Regions from separate parts of the Aquamicrobium terrae genome, predicted to be linked through region 3. Evidence: predicted binding sites of a transcription regulator. Region 3 holds the regulator's gene; each other region holds the start of a gene.
The links. Region 3 encodes LexA, which represses DNA repair genes until DNA is damaged. Its sites were predicted from a motif close to TGTTCNNNNTGTGTTCNG; they were not measured.

Region 1: a site for LexA is predicted at 3,854-3,871, ahead of parE (DNA topoisomerase IV subunit B). Genes of this name have one in related genera too.
Region 2: a site for LexA is predicted at 2,548-2,565, ahead of ACVCNR_RS11655 (DNA recombination protein RmuC). Genes of this name have one in related genera too.

What each region holds. Positions count from the first base shown of each region.
Region 1 covers NZ_JBRKLZ010000001.1:3,364,293-3,371,531, forward strand. The annotation lists gene ACVCNR_RS16620 (FUSC family protein) at 1-1,684, opposite strand, end outside; gene parE (DNA topoisomerase IV subunit B) at 1,710-3,785, opposite strand; gene gcvP (aminomethyl-transferring glycine dehydrogenase) at 3,994-6,804, opposite strand; gene gcvH (glycine cleavage system protein GcvH) at 6,817-7,185, opposite strand; gene gcvT (glycine cleavage system aminomethyltransferase GcvT) at 7,192-7,239, opposite strand, start outside.
Region 2 covers NZ_JBRKLZ010000001.1:2,343,771-2,351,009, forward strand. The annotation lists gene ACVCNR_RS11650 (transposase) at 142-1,080, shown strand; gene ACVCNR_RS11655 (DNA recombination protein RmuC) at 1,268-2,515, opposite strand; gene def (peptide deformylase) at 2,618-3,148, shown strand; gene fmt (methionyl-tRNA formyltransferase) at 3,153-4,088, shown strand; gene ACVCNR_RS11670 (GNAT family N-acetyltransferase) at 4,085-4,588, shown strand; gene truA (tRNA pseudouridine(38-40) synthase TruA) at 4,596-5,354, shown strand; gene ACVCNR_RS11680 (LysE family translocator) at 5,342-5,974, opposite strand; gene ACVCNR_RS11685 (transporter) at 6,012-6,605, opposite strand; gene dapE (succinyl-diaminopimelate desuccinylase) at 6,608-7,239, opposite strand, start outside.
Region 3 covers NZ_JBRKLZ010000001.1:354,953-362,191, forward strand. The annotation lists gene ACVCNR_RS01920 (SurA N-terminal domain-containing protein) at 1-1,232, shown strand, start outside; gene trpD (anthranilate phosphoribosyltransferase) at 1,229-2,239, shown strand; gene trpC (indole-3-glycerol phosphate synthase TrpC) at 2,242-3,057, shown strand; gene moaC (cyclic pyranopterin monophosphate synthase MoaC) at 3,054-3,557, shown strand; gene ACVCNR_RS01940 (molybdopterin molybdotransferase MoeA) at 3,559-4,767, shown strand; gene lexA (transcriptional repressor LexA) at 4,914-5,633, shown strand; gene ACVCNR_RS01950 (ComEC/Rec2 family competence protein) at 5,961-7,239, opposite strand, start outside.

The sequences.
Region 1 (7,239 bases), 3.0 Mb from region 3:
GCAGCGGCATCAACTGGCTGATGCGGTCATAGGCGAGGCTTTCGAAGGCGGAACGCCGCGCAATGCGCTCATGCAGGCACAGCCGCGCCAGATCCTCGCGCATGGCCCGCACGATGCGTTCCGCCGTTTGCTGCGGGTCGACCGGAAGCACTACCTGGAAGACACCCATGGCAAGCAGAATCCCGATCAGGATGGAACCCGAACCGGCAAGAAATTCCACCGGATCGTAGGTCATCACCTGATGCGGGCTGAGAAATGCAAGGAAGTTGATGGCGAACGCCGTTGCCACGCCGGTCAGGCGCGGATTGGCCATCGCCAGCGTCGCCGGCACCAGGATCGGCACCGCGAACAGCGTGAACCAGAAGAATCCGGGAAAGGCCGGCAGGAGGAGTTGGCCCACCACGAAGGCGAAGGGCAGCGCGAGCAGGGTGCCCTTGAAGAAGCCCCATGCAACCTTGACCGGGAAGGGGCGCGCCGCGAACAGGCTGGAAACGACCGCCACGATGATGACGGTGCCTTCCGTGGCCGACCATTGTGTTTCGAGCCAGAAGGCTGCGACGAGCGCGGTCGCCACCATAGCGCGCACGGCATTGCGCCATGCCGCATGGCGGTCGCGGTGGATCAGCAACGCGGGTTGCCGGCGCGTGCGCAGTCTGTCTCGCGGCTCCTGCCGCAGCATGTCGAGGCCGCGCAAGGCGCCTTTCAGGGCGTGAGTGAACTCGGCCGCCAGGGCAAAGCGCGAGGCGGTGGCGACGGGATCGTCGGTTCCCATGTCGCGTGGCAGGGTGGATGTCCGGGCGGCGACATCGTCCAGGCGTGCGATGAAGGGACCGGTGTCGTCCAGTCCGTCGGTGGCAAGGTCGTCCACCACCGATTTCAGCGCATCCCTTACCGGCCGCAGCGTCTTGTTGTCGGGCATGGCGTGGGCATGCAGCATGCGGGCCGCTGAGATGGCCGACAGAAGATGGCCGATCGTGCGGCGCAGGGATTGCGCGCGGCTCGCCCGGCCCGGTGTTTCGAGCCGGGCATAGGCCCGCATCTCGCCAAGCGCCTGCGTGTCCGCGATCAGCTTGCGATGCAGCGCCCGCAGCTTTGTGATCTCGGCGCCGGAAAAGGCTCCGGCTGCATAGGCCGCGAGATCGTTGATGGAGCGGGCCAGCCGCAGGCTCAGGGCCTCGCTGGCGAGTTGCGGCAGCATCAGCCGGCTGCTGAGTCCCGCACAGACGATGCCGACGATGATCTCGCCGCAGCGCGTCAGCGCCAGTTCATGAAGAAGCTGCGGCTCGGTGAAGGCCGGCAGGCCGATGATCAGGGCGGTGTAGCCGGCAAGGGCTGCGCCATAGGCTTCCGGATTGCGCAGCAGCGAGGAAAGCCAGGTGCAAAGCCCGATCCACAGGGCGAGTATCGCCAAGAACAGCCACGCATTGCCGCCGAAAACCGGGACGAAGAACAGCGCGGCCAGCGCGCCCGCCAGCGTGCCGGCCAAGCGGAAAAAGCCCTTTGCCAGCACCATGCCGGCAACCGGCTGGGCGACGATGAACACCGTCATCATTGCCCAATGCGGCTGGCCGAGCCCCAGTGCATAGGCGACGAGCAGCGCGACCAGCCCCGCCAGCGTGGTGCGCAGCGCAAAAATCCAGTCGCTGCGCGTGGGGCGTATCAATCCTGCGAGCCGGTCCCGCATTCTGGTCCCGGCGCGCATCGCGGTGTCAGATGTCCAGCGCGTCAGTTTCGGCGAATTCGGCGCGTTCGCTGATGAAGCGGAAGCGGGATTCGGGCTTGGTGCCCATCAGCGCGTCGACCGCGTCGCGGGTGGAGGCTTCCTCGTCGAGCACCTCCACGCGCAGCAGCGTGCGCTTCTTCGGGTCCATGGTGGTTTCCTTGAGCTGGTGCGCCATCATCTCGCCCAGACCCTTGAAACGGCCGATCTCGACCTTGCCGCGCCCGGTGAACTGGGTGCGCAGCAACTCGTCCTTGTGGGCGTCGTCGCGCGCATAGGCCACCTTGCCGCCCTGCCGGATCGAATAGAGCGGCGGCACCGCCATGTAGAGATGACCGCCTTTGATGAGCTGCGGCATCTCCTGATAAAAGAAGGTGATGAGCAGCGAGGCGATGTGCGCGCCGTCGACGTCGGCGTCGGTCATGATGATGACGCGGTCGTAGCGCAGGTCTTGCTCACGGTATTTCGAGCGGGTGCCGCAGCCCAGCGCCTGGATCAGGTCCGAAATTGTCTGGTTCGCGGTCAGCTTGTCATGGCCGGCGCTGGCGACGTTGAGGATCTTGCCGCGCAACGGCAGCACCGCCTGGCTGGCGCGGTCGCGCGCCTGCTTGGCCGAACCGCCCGCCGAATCGCCCTCGACGATGAACAGTTCCGCGCCGGCCGCCGCGTTCTGCGTGCAGTCCGCCAGCTTGCCCGGAAGCCGCAGCTTGCGCACGGCCGTCTTGCGCGACACCTCGCGCTCCTGACGGCGGCGCACGCGCTCGTCGGCGCGCTGGATCACCCAGTCGAGCAGCTTGGTGGCTTCCTGCGGATTGGCCGCCAGCCAGTGGTCGAACGGATCGCGCACGGCGCTTTCGACGATGCGCACCGCCTCGACGGTGGCCAGGCGATCCTTGGTCTGGCCAACGAATTCCGGCTCGCGGATGAACACCGACAGCATGCCGGCGGCCGAGATCATCACGTCTTCGGAAGTGATGACCGAGGCGCGCTTGTTGCCGGTGAGATCGGCATAGGCGCGCAGGCCGCGCAGGAGCACGTTGCGGAAGCCGGTTTCGTGGGTGCCGCCTTCGCCGGTCGGGATGGTGTTGCAGTAGGAATTGAGGAAGCCGTCGCCGCCGAACCAGGTCACCGCCCATTCCACGGAGCCATGGCCGCCCTGACGCTCGGTCTTGCCGGCGAAAATTTCGCGCGTGACCTGGAAATCGCCGTTGAGCGAGGCGGCCAGGTAGTCCTTGAGGCCGCCGGGGTAATGGAACTCGGCCTTGGCCGGCGTGTTGTCCTTCTCGCCGATGAGCGACGGATCGCAATTCCAGCGGATTTCGACGCCGCCGAACAGATAGGCTTTCGAGCGCGTCATCTTGTAGAGGCGCGCGGGCTCGAATTTGGCGCCCTTGCCGAAAATCTGGTCGTCCGGCTTGAAGCGGATCCTGGTGCCGCGCCGGTTGTGCACGTCGCCCAGATGCTCCAGTTCGCCCAGCGGCTTGCCGCGCGAGAAACGCTGGCGGTAGAGCTTGCGCCCACGGGCGATCTCGACCTCCAGCTCCTCCGACAGCGCGTTGACGACGGACACGCCGACGCCGTGCAGGCCGCCGGAGGTCTCGTAGACCTTGGAGTCGAACTTGCCGCCCGAATGCAGCGTGGTCATGATCACTTCGACCGCCGGCCGCTTGAATTTCGGATGCATGTCGACGGGAATGCCGCGGCCGTTATCGGTCACGGTCAGGAACCCGTCAGCCGAGAGTTCGACCTCGATGAAACTGGCGTGACCGGCCACGGCCTCGTCCATCGAGTTGTCGATCACCTCGGCGAACAGATGATGCAGCGCCTTTTCATCGGTGCCGCCGATATACATGCCGGGCCGGCGCCGCACCGGCTCCAGGCCCTCCAGAACCTCGATGTCGGCGGCGCTGTAGCCGTCGCCGCTGTCCTTTGGCGGAGAAGCGGCCGGCGCGGGAGCGGCGGCCTTGCGGGCCGCCTGCACGAGCGGGTCGGCCGGTCGCGATGGCGTGCGCACCGGCTGAGGCTTGTCTTCGATGCGGGCGAAAAGATCGTTGCTGTCGTCCATGCGAGTCCGTGAGCGGAGGCTGCGAATCACTTGAGAGTTTGCCACGCTTTGCAGCAGGGCGCGACCGAGGTTCCGGTTCTGTTCGGGAGCGTATGCAGGCAATACAGGCGATTTTCCGCCGGGGCAAGGGTTGGACCCGTCCGGAAAGGCAGAAGGCCGGCATTTTAACGCCGGCCTCCCGAGATTTTTGCAATGTCCTGCGGGCGGTTTACTCTGCCGCGTCGCTGTATGCCGAAACCGGCGGGCAGGAGCAGACCAGGTTGCGGTCGCCGGCCACGTTGTCGATGCGCGACACCGGCGGCCAGTACTTCACGATGGTATCGGCATTGCCGGCCGGATAGGCGGCTTCCATGCGCGAATAGGGGTGCGCCCAGTCGCCCGCCAGCGTCTCCGCCGCCGTATGCGGCGCGTTGACCAGCGGATTGTCGTCTGCCGGCCATTCGCCCTTTTCGACCTTCGCCGCCTCGTCGGCGATGGCGATCAGCGCCTCGCACAGGCGATCCACCTCGGCCTTCGGTTCGGACTCTGTGGGCTCGACCATCAGCGTGCCGGCCACCGGGAACGACATGGTCGGCGCGTGGAAGCCGTAGTCGATCAGCCGCTTGGCGATGTCGTCCACGGTGATGCCCGAGCGGTCCTTGAGCACGCGGGTGTCGAGGATGCACTCATGCGCCACGCGCCCGCCGCGACCCCGGTAGAGCACCGAATAGTGGTTGCCCAGCCGCGCCACGAGGTAGTTGGCGGAGAGGATGGCGATCTCGGTCGCCTTCTTCAGGCCATCCGGCCCCATCATGCGGATGTACATCCAGGTGATGGGCAGGATCGAGGCGCTGCCGAAGGGCGCGGCCGACACAGCATGCTCCGAACCTTCCACGACGTGGCCCGGCAGGTAGGGCTGCAGATGCGCCTTGACGCCGATCGGGCCGACGCCCGGACCGCCCCCGCCATGCGGGATGCAGAACGTCTTGTGCAGGTTCATGTGGCACACGTCCGCGCCGATGTCGCCCGGGCGGGCCAGCCCGACCAGCGCGTTGAGGTTGGCGCCGTCGAAATAGACCTGGCCGCCGTGCCCGTGCACGATGGCGCAGATGTCCTTGGCGCCTTCCTCGAACACGCCATGCGTGGACGGATAGGTGAACATCAGCGCGGCGAGATTGGCGCCGTGCTGCTCGGCCTTGGCCTTGAGGTCGTCGATGTCGATGTTGCCGTCATCCGTGCAGCGCACCACCACCACGCTCATGCCGGCCATGGCGGCGGAAGCCGGGTTGGTGCCATGCGCGGAGGAGGGGATAAGGCAGATGTTGCGATGCCCTTCGCCGCGCGACTTGTGATAGCCGCGAATGGCCAAAAGGCCGGCATATTCGCCCTGGCTGCCGGCGTTGGGCTGCAAGGTCACGGCATCGAAGCCGGTGATCTCGGCCAGCCACGCCTCGAGCTCGTCGATCATGGCGCGGATGCCGACCGAATGCGCCTTGGGGGCGAACGGGTGCAGGTTGGCGATGTTCGGCCAGCTCACCGGCATCATTTCGGCCGCAGCGTTGAGCTTCATGGTGCAGGAGCCGAGCGGGATCATGGCGCGGTCGAGCGCCAGGTCCTTGTCGGCCAGCCTGCGCAGGAAACGCATCATGTCGGTTTCGGAGCGGTTTTCGTGGAACACCGGCTGGGTCAGGAATTCCCTGCCGCGCGGCTTGCCGGGGAGGCTGCTGGCGCTGGATGCCTTGGCCTTGGCCCCGAACAGGGCGGCGATGGCTTCCAGGTCGGCTTCCGTCGAGGTCTCGTCGAAGGCGATGCTGACATGGTCGGCATCGATGACGCGCAGCAGGCGATCACCCTTTTCAGCCTCGGCTGCAATGGCCTCGGCCTTGCCCTTTGCCTCGACGGTCACGGTATCGAAGCGGCTGGAGCCCAGAACCTTCACCCCTGCGGCGGCAAGGCCTTCGGCCAGCCCGTTCGCCAGCGCGTGGATGCGCGAAGCGATGGCCTGGAGCCCGGCCGGGCCATGCCAGATCGCGAAGGCGGCCGCCATGTTGGCCAGCAGCGCCTGCGCGGTGCAGATGTTGGAGGTCGCCTTGTCGCGGCGGATGTGCTGCTCGCGCGTTTGAAGCGCGAGGCGATAGCCGGGACGGCCATGTGCATCGACCGACTGGCCGACGAGGCGGCCGGGCATCAGGCGGGTAAGCTTGTCGGATACGGCGCAGTAGGCCGCGTGCGGGCCGCCGAAGCCCATCGGCACGCCGAAGCGCTGCATGGAACCGACGGCGATGTCGGCGCCGAGGCTTGCCGGTGCGCTGGTGACGGTCAGCGACAGCGGGTCGGAGACGAAGACGACCACGGCGCCGGCGGCACGCGCCTTCTCGATCGCGGCCTTGTGGTTGCCATAGACGCCGTTGGCGTCCGGCCAGGAGACGATGAGGGCGGCGGTGTTGTTGTCGATGGTCGCGCCGTCGATCTCGATGCCGAGCGGTTCGGCGCGCGTGTGAAGCACGTCGAGCGTCTGCGGCAGGGGAACGCCGGCCAGCGCCACCTTGGTGCGCTTGTCGCGATGGTGGCGAACGGCGATGCCGACGGCCTCGGCGACCGCCGTGGCCTCGTCGAGCAGCGAAGCGGAGGCGACCGGCAGGCCGGTCAGCTCGGCCACCAGTGTCTGGAAATGGAACAGCATTTCCAGACGGCCCTGGCTGATCTCGGCTTGATAGGGCGTGTAAGCCGTGTACCAGGCCGGGTTCTCGAACAGGTTGCGCTGGATGACCGGCGGCACCTGCACGCCATGATAACCCGCACCGATGAAGCTCTTCATGACGGTGTTGCGCGACATGGTGGCCGAAAGCTCGGCCAGAGCTTCGGCTTCGCTGGCCGCAGCCGGCAGGTCGAGCGGCCGGTCGAGACGGATCGATTTCGGAACCGCCTGGTCGATCAGCGCCTCGACCGAGGGGACGCCGATCCGGGCGAGCATGGCGCGGATGTCATCGTCGCCGGGGCCGATGTGACGATCCGTGAAAGCGTAGGGTGCCGTGGTCATCTTGTTATCCTGTCAGCCTATATGGGCATTGTAGGCCGCCTCATCCATGAGGCCGTCGAGTTGGGACTTGTCGGAAAGCTTCATCTTCCACAGCCAGCCGTCACCGGTGGCGGCGGAGTTGACCAGCGCCGGCTCGGAGGTGAGCGCTTCGTTCGCCTCGGTCACTTCGCCGTCCACCGGCGCATAGACGTCGGAAGCGGCCTTGACCGATTCCACCACCACGGCCGTGTCGCCCCTGCTCAGGCTCTTGCCGGCTTCCGGCAGTTCGACGAAGACGAGGTCGCCGAGCTGTTCCTGCGCATAGTCGGTGATGCCAACGGTGGCGATGTCGCCCTCGACGCTCAGCCATTCGTGGTCTTCGGTGTAGTAGATCGTTGCCATGAGAAATTATCCTTTGCGGTAGCGATGCGGAGTGAAGGGCAGGGCATGCACGTC
Region 2 (7,239 bases), 2.0 Mb from region 3:
CGACCGGTTCCGGGATCGGGCCGACACCCGACGTCATCAAGGTCTCTGCCGCCTTTGCACCCCCGCTTGGAGAGTTGATCGGGCCTCTGGCCCACCACCACGCCCGCAAACAATCCGAAGCCTGCAAAGGATAGCACCGTCATGACCTTCCTGCACCATGCGCCCGTCCGCTGCCTCGGTGTCGATGTCGCCAGGGACCGGCTGGCCGTCGATGACGGCATCACGGCTGCGACTGTCGCCAACAGCCGCGCAGCCATCCGCTCGCTGCTCAGGACCAGCCGCCCCGATCTCGTCGTGTGCGAACCGACGGGCGGCTACGAGTTGCTGCTCCTGGAAGAGTGCCTGAGGGCCGGCATCGCCGGCCACCGCGCCGACACGCTCAGGCTCAAGGCCTTCATCCGCTCCTTCGGAACGCTGGGCAAAAGCGACGCCATCGACGCCGCGCAGATGGCCGCCTATGGACGCGAGCGCTGGACGAAGCTGCCCTTGTGGCAGGCGCCCGACGCCGACGAGAAGCAGATGCAGGCCCTCGTGCGCCGAAGGGCCGACCTGGTCGCATTCAAGGTTGCCGAGCAGAACCGGTCACGGGCACCCGGTGCCAGGGCGATGGCCGCCTCGTTTCGGGCCATGCTCGCAACAATCACCCGGCAGATCGCGGCGCTCGAGCGGGCGATCGCCGCGCTGGTGGCGCAAAACGCGGGCCTGCGCCACCGCGTCGCCATCTGCACCGGCATGAACGGCATCGGCACGGTCAGCGCCGTGACGATCCTCGCCCTGATGCCCGAGCTCGGCCATCTCCAGCGCCGACAGGCCGCAGCGCTGGCCGGCACCGCGCCGCACCCCAACGAGAGCGGCACAGCAAGGGGCCGGCGACGCCAGCGCGGCGGCAGACCGCAGGTCAGGACCGCACTCTTCATGCCGGCCTTGCGCGCCGCTGCCGGACAAGGCGAGTTCGCCGCCTTCTACGCGCGCCTCATCGCCAACGGAAAACCACCGATCCTCGCAATCGCAGCGACCATGCGAAAGATCATCATAACCCTCAACGCAAGGCTCAGAGACAATCAAAACCATCAGAGTTGATGAAGGGAGGGAGTTGCGCTGCCAACCGGCATGGGCCGGCCGGTTCGGCGGTCGTTAGCTGCAAGTGAAAATTTTCCCCTTCTCTGCCGGGACTTCCCTCCGTTTGCGGTGAGGATACCTTTCGAAGGCCGTCTTCCCTGCGGGGCGGTAAAAGGGCTACTCCGTCAAAATCCGAAAATGTTATCGCCTACTCGGCGTCCTCGACGACGCGCAGCCGAAGCTGCCCGGTCTTCGAAGCCGCTGTGCGCGCGGTCGAGGGGCCGGTCTTTTCGTCCGCCTCATCCGCCGTGCCGCCGCCGAATTCCAGCGCCTCGATCTTCTGCCCGCGCTTCGTCACCTTGGTGCTGGAGACGAGGATGTCGTCGATATCCTTCGAGGCCTGCCCGAAATGGGTCTGCAATTTGCGCACCCGCTCGTCCAGCCGGCTCACATCCTCCATCAGGCGGATCACCTCGCCCTGGATGACGTGGGCCTGCTCGCGCATGCGGGCGTCCTTGAGGATGGCCTGGATAACCTGGATCGACAGCATCAGCAGCGAGGGCGAGACGATGACGATGCGCGCGCGGTGCGCGCGCTGCACCAGCGCCTCGAAATTCTCGTGGATCTCGGCGAACACGGATTCGGAGGGCACGAACATGAAGGCCGTGTCCTGCGTTTCGCCTTGCAGCAGGTATTTGTCGGCGATGTCGCGGATATGAACCTCGACGTCGCGGCGGAAGGCCTGTGCCGCCGCCTTTTGCGTCTCGGCCGTTTCGGCGGCGCGAATGGCGTTCCAGGCCTCGAGCGGGAATTTCGCGTCGATGACCAGCGACGGCGCGTCGTTCGGCATCTTAACCAGGCAATCCGGCCGGCTGCCGTTGGAAAGCGTGGCCTGGAACTCGTAGGAGCCCATCGGCAGGCCGTCGGCGACAATCGCTTCCATGCGCGACTGGCCGAAGGCGCCGCGCGTCTGCTTGTTGGAAAGGATCGCCTGGAGCTGCACCACCTGCCCGGCCAGCGCCTGTATGTTGCCCTGCGCGCTGTCGATGGTGGCCAGTCGCTCCTGCAATCTGGCGAGGTTCTCGTGGGTGGCGCGGGTCTGTTCGCTGATGGTCTGGCCGAGCCGCCCGCTCATGGCGTCGAGGCGCTGGCCGATCGACTGCGTCAGCTCCGCCTGCCGCGAGCCGAACACTTCGGCGATGGCGCCCATGCGGCCCTGCATCTCGGCCTGGCTGCGCAATATCTCGGCCATGCGCGCTTCCGCGTCGCGGGCATTGTCGGCCGCTTCCGCCGCGGCGGCCGCGCGCGCATTGGCCGATCGCCACAGGGCGACGACCATCGCCACCAGCAGCGCGGCGAACAGCAAGGCGCCGAACGCCAGCAACTGGCCGAGCGTGATGGTCGTGGCGCCGAGCTGGATAATGGGCAGGGAGAGGGGGCCGGGCAGGTCGTTCATCGGCGCACCATAACAGATTCGCCCCCTTCGGCCAGATCAAAACGTGAACGGATATCGATCTGCCCGGTTGACGCCGCACCGGCGAGGTCTTAGGTGAGCGCAATGACGATCAAGCCGCTCATCATCCTTCCCGATCCGTTGCTGCGCCAGATGTCCAGGCCGGTGGAGCGTGTCGACGATTCGCTGCGCAAGCTGGCCGACGACATGCTGGAGACGATGTATGAGGCGCCGGGCATCGGCCTTGCCGCCATCCAGGTCGGCCTGCCCCTGCGGCTTCTGGTGATCGACCTTGCCAAGGAGGACGAGGAGCCGGCCCCCCATGTCTTCGTCAACCCGGAAATCCTGCACAGCAGCGACGAGCGTTCGGTTTACGAGGAAGGCTGCCTGTCGATCCCCGAATATTATGCCGAGGTCGAGCGCCCGGCCACGGTGCGGGTGAAATATGTCGACCGCGACGGCAAGGCGCAGGAGATGGCTGCCGAAGGGCTGATGGCCACCTGCCTGCAGCACGAGATCGACCATCTCAACGGCGTGCTGTTCATCGATCACATCTCGAAGCTGAAACGCGACATGGTCATGCGCAAGTTCCGCAAGCTGGCGCGCGAGAAGCCGGCCGGCCGTCTCGTCGGCTGAGACCATGGCCTTGCGCGTCGTCTTCATGGGCACGCCGGATTTTTCCGTGCCCACGCTGCGCGCCATTGCCGAAGCCGGCCATGACGTCGCCGCCGTCTACACGCAGCCGCCGCGGGCGGCCGGAAGGCGCGGGCTGGAACTGACCGCGTCGCCGGTGCAGCGCGAGGCCGAAAGGCTGGGCATCGCCGTCTCGACGCCGCTGTCGCTCAAGGGAGACGAGGAGCAGCAGGCCTTCCGGGCGCTGCAGGCCGATGTGGCGGTGGTCGTCGCCTATGGGCTGCTGTTGCCGCGCGCCATTCTGGACGCCCCCCGCTTCGGCTGCCTCAACGGCCATGCCTCGCTGTTGCCGCGCTGGCGCGGTGCCGCTCCCATCCAGCGCGCCATCATGGCCGGCGACGCCGAAACCGGCGTCATGGTCATGCGCATGGAAGAGGGGCTGGACACCGGCCCGGTGGCGCTGACCAGCAAGCTGTCGATCGGGCCGGACATGACGGCCGGCGAGCTGCATGACGAATTGATGCCGGCCTGCGCGGCGCTGATGCTGGAGGCGCTGGCGAAGCTGGAAGCCGGAACGCTCGCCTTTACCCCGCAGCCGCAGGAAGGCGCGCTCTACGCCAGAAAGATCGCCAAGGCGGAAACACGGGTCGACTGGAGCTGGCCGGCGCGGGACGTGCACAATCATATACGCGGCCTGTCGCCGTTTCCCGGCGCCTGGTGCGAGTTCGAGGCGGGCGGCAAGCCCGAACGGCTGAAGCTGCTGCGCTCGACGCTGGCGGATGGTGCCGGCGAACCCGGCACGGTGCTCGACGACGGTCTCACCATTGCCTGCGGGGCCGGCGCGGTACGGCTCACCGAGGTGCAGCGGGCCGGCGCGCGCCCTGTCGCTGCGCCAGAGTTCTTGCGCGGGGCGCGGCTGTCGACGGGGATGAAGCTGTCATGAATGCCATACGTACCGCCCGCCCGGAGGATCGCGCCGCAATCCGCACCGTCGAGGAACGGGCCTTCGGCCGCACCGACGAGGCCGATCTGGTCGATGCGCTCGTCGCCGCCGGCGATGCCGTGCTCGAACTGGTCGCGGAGCGGGACGGACACATCGTCGGCCATATCCTGTTCACCCGCCTTGCCGTGGAAAGTGGGGAGCAGGACATCGATGCGGTCGCGCTCGCGCCGCTGGCGGTCCTGCCCGATTTCCAAGGCAAGGGGATCGGCAGCGCGCTGATCGTCGAGGCGCATCGGTGTTTGCGGGATCAGGGCGAAACATTGTCGGTGGTGCTGGGCGATCCCGCCTATTACGGCCGCTTCGGTTATCGTCATGACCGCGCGGCGGGGTTCGACAGCGTTTTCCAGTGCGAGGAACTGATGGCGCTGGCCTGGGGCGCCGCGCCCTTGCGCGGCCGGCTGGCCTATGCGCCGGCCTTCGGCGCCGAAGCGGGCGGCTGAGGACGTCATGCCGCGCTATCGGCTCGATCTGGAATATGACGGCGGCCCCTATGCCGGCTGGCAGCGGCAGGCCGGCCATCCTTCGGTGCAGCAGGCCATCGAAGAAGCCATTTTCAAGCTGAGCGGCGAGACGGTGTCCATTCGTGGCGCCGGCCGCACCGATGCCGGCGTGCATGCCACGGCGCAGGTCGCCCATGTCGATCTGGCCAAGGACTGGCGCGGCGACACGGTGCGCGATGCGCTCAACGCCCATCTCCAGCAGGCCGGCGAACGGGTGGCCGTCCTCAAGGCGGCACAAGTGGCCGATGACTTCGACGCCCGGTTCTCGGCGCTCGGCAGGCACTATCTCTATCGCATCTCGAACCGCCGCGCGCCGCCGGCTCTGGAAAAGGGCAAGGTGTGGTGGGTGCCGAGGCATCTCGACGCCGGGGCCATGGACGAGGCGGCCAGGCTGTTGCTCGGCCGCCACGACTTCACCACCTTCCGCTCCGCCCAGTGCCAGGCCAACAGCCCGGTGCGCACGCTCGACCGGCTCGACGTCACGCGCCTAGGCGATGTGATCGAGATCAGGGCCTCGGCCCGCTCCTTCCTGCACAACCAGGTGCGCTCCATGGTCGGCTCGTTGAAGCGGGTCGGCGACGGGGCGTGGACGGCGGCCGACCTCAAGGCCGCGCTGGAGGCCGCGAACCGGGCGGCCTGTGGCCAGGTGGCGCCGCCCGACGGGCTCTATCTGATCGGCGTTGACTACCCCGATCAGCTTCGCTGAAGCGCCAGATGCGCGCCGAGGCCGATGAGGATCGCGCCTCCCGCCCGTTCCATGAGGCGGCGCGCCGAGACCGACCGCGACAGTCTTTCGGTGAGGCTGCGCGCCAGCAGAACGCTGGCGATGTCGGCCGAGGTGAAGATCAGGTTGGTCATGGTTCCGAGGATGAGGAACTGCGCCCATACCGGAAGGGCGGCCGCCGGATCGATGAACTGCGGCAGGAAGGCCACGAAGAAGATCGCCGTCTTGGGATTCAGCACATCCACGATCACGCTTTCGATGAAGGCGCGCCGCGTCGACTTGGCCGGCATGGCCAGCGGCGGCGCGCCGTCCTCCGCCTTCTTGCGGAAGAACGAGATGCCGAGCCACACCAGATAGGCCGCGCCGGCGAGCTTCACCACGGCGTAGAGCGTGGGGACGGCATGGAACAGCACCGAAAGCCCGGCCGCGGCCGCGATCACATGCACATAGCCGCCGACATGGATGCCAAGCACCGCCATCAGGCCGCCGCGGGTGCCGCGGGCCAGCGCCTGCGCGGCGCTGTAGAGCATGGCGGGCCCCGGAATGTAGGCGAACAGCACCGCTGCGATCAGGAATTGCAGGATAGTTTCCAGTGCGGGCATGGCTTTCTCCCTCGGCCGGACCCGTCCGGCGGTTGTTCTAGCGTGGAATGACGATCCCCAGCAAAGACTGGAGGCTGAACAGGACGACCAGCGATGTGGCGAACATGCCGGCGAAGACCGCCGAGCCGACCGCGGGGCCCTTGCCGATGGCGGCATTGGTCATGCGCCAGCCCAGCACCAGCGATGCGATGAACAGGAGCAGCGCCACCAGCGTGGCCGCCTCGCCCGCCGAAGGCATGAACAGCCGCATCAGGGCGGAAGGCAGAAGCATCCAGGCAATGATGGCCGAGGCCCAGTTGCTCGCCACCACGTAGTGCACGAAGCGGTTGCCGATGCCGGCATAGGGGGCCACCAGAGCCAGCGCCACCAGCGGCAGCACCCAGCTTCCGAGATCGACCAGCGCCAGCCGCACGACCATGGAGAAGCGCCCGGAGACGATCAGCGGATCGCCGATCTCGTTGGCGACGCCGACCCAGCCGACGACCAGCGCCGGGACAGCGACCAGCAACGCCTGGAAGGAATTCCAGAACCCTTCGGCGGAAAGATCGAGCAGGCGCAGCCCGTCCGGCTTTCCCATCATCAGGCGCCAGGCGCCGGCAAGCGATGTCTGGATTTCGTCCGCCGACAGCACGTCTACCTGCTCCCGAACCAGTCGCCGATGAAGCGTCGGTAGATCTGCGTCAGCGTCTCGAGGTCCGCCAGCTGCACCCGCTCGTCGACCATGTGCATGGTCTGGCCGACAAGGCCGAACTCGACCACCGGGCAATAGTCCTTGATGTAGCGGGCATCGGAAGTGCCGCCCGAGGTGGACAGGGCCGGGTGCATGCCGGTCACCGCCTCGACCGAACGGGCCAGCGTGCCGATCAGCTTTTCGTCATGGGTCAGGAAGACATGGCTGGGGTTATCGCGCCACGCCAGCTCGAACTCGACCGGCTCCTTGCGGCCCTTGCGGTATTTGCGGCGGCGGCTGGCGGTATCGAGGCGGTTGTGGATCTCGGCCTGCAGGCTTTCCACCGTCCAGGTGTCGTTGAAGCGCACGTTGAAGGCCGCGCTTGCCCGCGCCGCGATGACATTGGTGGCCGGGTTGCCGACATCGATGGAGGTGACCTCCAGATTGGTGGGCTGGAATCGCTCGGTGCCGGCATCGAAGGGCGGGTCGAGCAGGGCGTCGACCAGCGTCATCAGCCCGCGCACCGGATTGTCGGCCAGATGCGGATAGGCGGCGTGGCCCTGCCGGCCGAGCACCGTGAGCGTGGCCGACAGCG
Region 3 (7,239 bases):
ACAAGCAGAGCTATGCGGCGCCCGAATTCCGCAAGTTCTCCTATGTGCGGCTCGAGCCGGAAGACATCGTGGATGTCAGCTCCATCAGCGACCAGCAGGTGGCCGAGGATTACGAGAAGAACAAGGCGCTCTTCACCACGCCCGAAACGCGCAAGATCGAACAGATCGTGTTCGCCTCAGAGCAGGATGCCCAGACGGCGCGCGATTCGATCAACAGCGGCGCAACCTTCGATAAGGTCTATGCCGCGCAGGGCAAGACCGAAGCCGATATCCAGCTCGGCACCTTGTCGAAGGACAAGATTGCCGACCAGGCAGTGGCCGAGGAAGCCTTCGCGCTTGGCCTCAACGAGGTGAGCAATGTGGTCAAGGGCACGTTCGGCCCGGTGCTGCTGCGGGTCACCGAAATCAATCCCGAAGTGGTGAAGCCGCTTGCCGAGGTTACCGACCAGATCCGCAAGGACCTGGCGCTCAGCGAGGCCAACCGCGTGCTGCTCGACGTGCACGACGCCTACGAGGACGCACGCGCCGGTGGCGATTCCATGGAGGAAGCCGCGTCCAAGCAGCGTCTGAAGGTGGTGTCGATCGAGGCGATCGACCGCTCCGGCCGGGGTCCCGATGGAAACGTCCTGCGCGACCTGCCTGAATCGGCCAATCTGATCCGCGCCGTCTTCGAGGCGGAAACCGGCATGGAGAACGACAGCCTGACCACCGCCAATGGCGGCTACCTCTTCTACGAGGTCAATTCCGTCACTCCGGCCCGTGACCGCACGCTCGACGAGGTGCGCGATCGCGTCGTCGCCGACTGGACCGCCCAGGAAACGGAAAAGAAGCTGCAGGCCAGGGCCGAAGAGTTGAAGAAGCGCGTGGAGGATGGCGCGGAACTGGAAGCCATCGCCTCCGAGCTTTCTCTGGAAAAGCAGACCAAGCGCGGTCTGAAGCGCTCCGCCGACGACGCCGATTTCGGCCGCGAAGGTGCCGCCGAGATGTTCGACGTCGGTGAAGGCGGATCGGGCATCGTGGCCGCGCCCACCGGCGACGCGCAGATCCTGTTCAAGGTCGCGCAGGTGGTCGAGCCGGCCGGCGCGGATGCCAGCACGGTGCCGGACGATGTGCGCAACTCGTTCGCGTCGGGCCTGTCCGGCGACCTGCTCGACCAGCTCGTGGCCCAGCTTCAGACCCAGTACCAGGTCGAGATCGATCAGGTCGCCATATCGCAGGCGCTGACCCGATGAGCGCATTGAAGCCTTTCATCGCCAGTGTCGCCGCAGGCAGGCCGCTGAGCTTCGAGGAGGCCCGCGAGGCGTTCGACATCATCATGTCGGGCGATGCCACGCCCGGCCAGATCGGCGGCTTCCTGATGGCGTTGCGCGTGCGCGGGGAGACGGTGAGCGAGATTTCCGGCGCGGTCGCCACCATGCGCGACAAGATGCTGCGCGTTTCGGCGCCCGCTGCTGCCATCGACATCGTGGGAACCGGCGGCGACGGCTCGCACAGCGTCAACATCTCCACCGCTTCCGCCTTCGTCACCGCCGCCTGCGGCGTGCCGGTCGCCAAGCATGGCAATCGCGGCCTGTCGTCCCTGACCGGCACGGCGGATGTCTTGACCAGGCTCGGCGTCAACATCGAGCTCGCGCCCGATGCGATCGGCCGCTGCGTCGAGCAGGCCGGCATCGGCTTCATGTTCGCCCCCTCCCACCATCCGGCCATGAAGCATGTCGGTCCGATCCGCGTGGAACTGGGAACCCGGACCATCTTCAACCTGCTCGGCCCGCTTACCAATCCCGCCGGGGTCGGACGCCAGCTTGTCGGCGTGTTCGCGCCGGAATGGGTCTTGCCGGTGGCCGAGGCGCTGAAAACCCTCGGCTCCACCCATGTCTGGGTGGTGCATGGCGACGGCTATGACGAAATCACCGCCACCGGCGAAACGCATGTGGCGGAACTGGCCGGCGGCGAGATTCGCAGCTTTACCCTCACTCCGGAGGCACTGGGCCTTGAACGCCACACCAAGGAAGCGTTGCGAGGCGGCGATTCGGAGTTCAACGCGGCCGCCCTGCGCAAGGTGCTGTCCGGCGCGCCGGGCGCCTATCGCGATACGGTGCTGATGAATGCCGGCGCGGGCCTGGTCGTTGCCGATCAGGTGACGACACTGGCGGATGGCGTCGCCAAGGCCAGAGAGGCCATCGACAGCGGCCGCGCCATGGTGGTGCTTGACAGACTGGTCGAGGTTTCCAACGCTTAGCCATGTCCGATATTCTGCGTAAGATCGAAGCCTACAAACGCGATGAGATCGCCGCCGCGAAAGCGCGGGTTTCTCTGGACGATCTCAAGGCGCGCGCCGCCGGACTGGAAAAGCCGCGCGGCTTTCTGGCCGCGCTGGAGGCCCGCAACCACGACGGCCAGTTTGCGCTGATCGCCGAGATCAAGAAGGCAAGTCCCTCGCGGGGGCTGATCCGGCCTGATTTCGACCCGCCCTCCCTCGCTCGCGCCTATGAGGCAGGCGGCGCAGCCTGCCTTTCCGTGCTGACCGATGCGCCGTCCTTCCAGGGCGCGCCGGAATATCTGACCGCGGCGCGCGATGCGGTATCGCTTCCGGCACTGCGCAAGGATTTCCTGTTCGACACCTATCAGGTGCATGAGGCGCGCGCCTGGGGCGCGGATGCCATCCTCGTCATCATGGCCAGCGTCGACGACGACATGGCGCGTGCGCTGGAGGAGACGGCCTTCTCCCTCGGCATGGACGCGCTGATCGAGGTGCATGACGAGGAAGAGATGGAGCGGGCCCTGCGCCTCTCCTCCCGCCTCATCGGCATCAACAACCGCAATTTGCGTACCTTCGAGACGACGCTGGAAACCTGCGAGCGGCTGGCGCCCATGGTTCCGTCCGACCGGCTGCTGGTCGGCGAAAGCGGCATCTTCACCAATGAGGACTGCAAGCGGCTGGCCGCGAGCGGCATCGGCACGTTCCTGGTGGGCGAAAGCCTGATGCGGCATGAGGACGTCGCCACGGCAACGCGTGTCCTGCTCGGTCTCGACGCCGAGGAGGCATTGACGACGTGAGCGACACCCCATCTGCGGCGGGGTCCCGCCTCACCCATATCGGGGCTTCGGGCGAAGCCCATATGGTCGACGTCGGGGAGAAGGCCGAAACCGTGCGCACCGCCGTCGCCGAAGGCAGCGTGCGCATGCAGCCCGCCACGCTTGCCATGATCCTCGAAGGCAATGCCAGGAAGGGCGACGTGCTGGGCACGGCCCGCATCGCAGGCATCATGGCCGCCAAGAAGGCGCATGAACTCATCCCGCTCTGCCATCCGCTGCTTCTGACCAAGGTGTCCGTGGACATCGAGGCGGATCCTGACCTGCCCGGTCTGCGGGTGCAGGCTCTGGCGCGCGTGACCGGCAAGACCGGCGTCGAAATGGAAGCGTTGACAGCGGCTTCCGTCGCCTGCCTCACCATCTACGACATGGCCAAGGCCGTGGATCGTGCCATGGTGATTTCCGAGATAAGGCTGGTTTCCAAGACGGGCGGGAAATCAGGCGACTATCAGTCAGGTGCATGACATGACGCTGGTTCCGCTGGAGACGGCGCTGGAGCGTCTTCTGGAGGACGCCCGCCCCCTGTCGGCCAGCGAAAGCGTGGCGCTGCACGAGGCTTACGGCCGGGTGCTGGCCGAACCGGTGGCGGCGCTGCGCACGCAGCCGCCTTTCGACGCCTCCGCCATGGATGGTTATGCCATCCGGGGAGCAGACGCCGGCGTGGCCGGAAACCGGCTTTCGGTGATCGGCGAAGTCGCGGCCGGCGGCACCTTCCCCGGCACGGTCGGGGCCGGCGAATGCGTGCGCATCTTCACCGGAGCGCCCCTGCCTGCCGGTGCCGATACGGTCGTGATCCAGGAGGACGTGACCGTCGTCTCGCCCGGCATGGTCGAATTGCGCGAACCAACGAGAGCCGGCCGCAATGTCCGGGGCGCCGGGCTCGATTTCGTGGAAGGCGACCTGCTGATCGACAAGGGCCAGTTGCTTGGACCCAGTTCCCTGTCGCTCGCGGCTTCCGCCAATCATCCGCGCCTTTGCGTGGTGAAGCGGCCGCTGGTCGCGATCATCGCCACGGGAGATGAATTGCGCGCACCCGGCAGCACGCTCGGACCCGGCCAGATCATTTCCTCCAACGCCTATGGTGTCGCCGCCCTGGCGCGCGCCGCAGGTGCCGAGGTGCTCGATCTCGGCATCGCGCCCGACAGCAGGGATGCAATCGCCGCGCTGGTGAAGAAGGCCGTTGCCGCCGGTGCCGACGTCATCGTCACGCTCGGCGGCGCATCGGTGGGCGATCACGACCTCGTCCACGAGGTGCTGACCGGCGAGGGCATGACGCTCGACTTCTGGAAGATCGCCATGCGCCCCGGAAAGCCGCTGATGTTCGGCCGGATGGGCGACATCAGGTGCATCGGCCTGCCCGGAAATCCCGTCGCCAGCCTCGTATGCTCGCAGCTCTTCCTGAAACCCCTGCTTGCCCGCCTCGGCGGAAGGCCGTTCCGGCAGGACATGCGTACGGCCCGGCTCGGTGCCAGAATGCCCGCCAACGACCGCCGCCAGGACTATGTTCGCGCCCGCATCGACGAGTTGGACGGCGAACTCGTCGCCACGCCCTTCGACCTGCAGGACTCGTCCATGCTGCGCGTACTGGCCGCCTCGGGCGGCCTCATCGTGCGCGCGCCCTTCGCCCCCGCATCGGACGCCGGCGAGGCCTGCCAGGTGCTGATGCTCGGCTGAACCGCAAGCGATCGCAGCGGGGCGAGGGTTTATAAACCCTGAATCCATTCACTAAACTTTAAACGGTTGCGGAACACAAATGGAACAGATAGTGTTTGTTCCGGGTTTGTTTTCCGATTCTGGATTCGCCGCTGCCGGGGGAGCCGATGCTGACGCGCAAGCAACATGAACTGCTTCTCTTCATTCATGAGAGAATGAAGGAAAGTGGCATTCCGCCGTCATTCGACGAAATGAAGGACGCGCTCGATCTTGCCTCCAAGTCGGGCATCCATCGGCTCATCACCGCGTTGGAAGAGCGCGGTTTCATCCGCCGCCTGCCCAATCGTGCGCGAGCGCTTGAAGTGTTGCGCCTGCCCGATTCCATCGCGCCGGGCCTCCACACGGCAAGGAAGTTTTCGCCCAGCGTCATCCAGGGCAGCCTGGGGCAACCGCCGAAGGACGTGCGCCGGCCACAGTTGGCCAGCAATGACGACGATGCCGGGGCGGCGGTCTCCATTCCGGTCATGGGGCGGATCGCCGCCGGTGTGCCGATCGACGCCATCCAGCACAAGACGCACTCCATCTCCGTTCCGCCGGAAATGCTCTCCGGCGGCGAGCATTACGCGCTGGAGGTCAAGGGCGACTCGATGATCGAGGCCGGCATATTCGACGGCGATACCGTCATCATCCGTAACGGCAACACGGCAACGCCCGGCGACATAGTGGTGGCGCTGGTGGATGACGAAGAAGCCACCTTGAAGCGCTTCCGCCGCAAGGGTGCATCGATCGCGCTGGAGGCCGCCAATCCGGCCTATGAAACCCGGATTTTCGGGCCGGACCGGGTGAAGGTGCAGGGCAGACTGGTCGGGCTCATCCGCCGTTACTGAACAAGGTCACAGCAACCAAACGACGGGCGAATGCTGAGAACTTGCGCCTCGCCTTAAGGGGAAGCGGGACCGCCTTCCGGATTGTTCTGGTGATGAAGTGTCGGATGATGATGCATTCGATGACGATCCATGGACTATTGGAAAAACATTTTTTAACAATTAGATAGATGCTTTTTCTAACGAGCGATTGAGGTGAATTCCGATTGCCGGCAACCAGTTGGAGAGGTGCCGGTCTTCCTGTGCGCAAGCACCAACCCGGACCAGGGCCGGCTCCGTAGGCGTTATCGCCGAGGTATTGGCGGCTTGAAGCCGGTCTATTCCAGGAGGCTATTCCGCCGGTTCTTCGGAGAACGCTTCTCCCCCGATGTCTTCCGCCATGCCGGCAGGTTTATCCGCGACGTTGCCAAGTTCTTCTTCCGTAACGGCAGTCATCTTGCTGCCGGATGCTTTCCGCTCGTAGGGCGGCAGGCCCCTCGCCTCCCGTGAATACCGGCGCTGGTCGTGCCAGGGACGATAGCTGCCTTCGATGGCAAAGCGCACTTCGGCCGGCTGCCCGCCCAGTTCAGGGTCGCCCTTCACAAAAAACGCTTCGGCGCCGCCCTTTTGGGCCAACTGGCGGCGCGTGACGACGGCTACCCGCCGGTCGCGGCACGGATTTCGTGCAGTGGCATCCTCGATCACGATGAGACTTGCATGAGCGCATGCCCGGCGCGCCGTATCCATATCCGGGGCCTGTACGACCAGCGCGCCTGACGGATGACGCGCCAGACACAGCTTTTCGGCACATGCGAAGCCCTCCTCTTTTCCCGAACGGTCGGTACTCGCAGTGATTTCCCCAAGAAGGGCGCCTATATCCTTGTCCTTCAGTTGCCTCGGCCGAAGCACAGTCTCGGCGTCCAGCGCCCGTCTCCAATTGTCGATGGTAAAGACGTTCGGTCGCGGCCGGTTGGCCGCGATCCGGTCGCTTCCCATGGCGACGGCAACCAGCCTCGCATCCTCCGAAATCAGCACGTCGGGTGCGCGCGCCCCACCCAATATCGCCAGGCTCGCCACAGCGAAAGGCAACGCGGCTAGCCGCAGCCAGGTGGTGGTCATGGTCGCAATCACCAGCGCGACCGTCGCCAGTGCCACGGACCCGGCGGATATCAGCCCGACCGCATCGATCGGCGACATGTCGGCGATCCGCTCGGACAGGACGATCACCACGGTCAATCCCTTGCCCATCACCTGCAGCAGCGGGCCGTCCAGGCCGAAAGGCATGGCGAGCGAGGCAAACACCGCAAAAGGCATGACGATGATCGAAACGATCGGCATGACCGCGAGATTGGCCACGAGGCTGAGCGGTGCGACGCGCTGGAAATGCCACGCCGCATAAAGCGTCGTCGCCGCGCCCGCCACCACCGAGGTCGCGGCCAGCCCCACCATCATGACCGCGAAGCGATGCGCCAGCGCACCCGGGAGCGAGCGTTTGGGCGGCATGCCGGACGAAAGCCGGCTGGCGCGGTAATCCGACCACGCCGCATAGGCACCCACCAGCGCCGCCGTCGCCGCAAACGACATTTGGAAACTGGGGCCCACCACCTCATGCGGCGTGACGAGAATGACG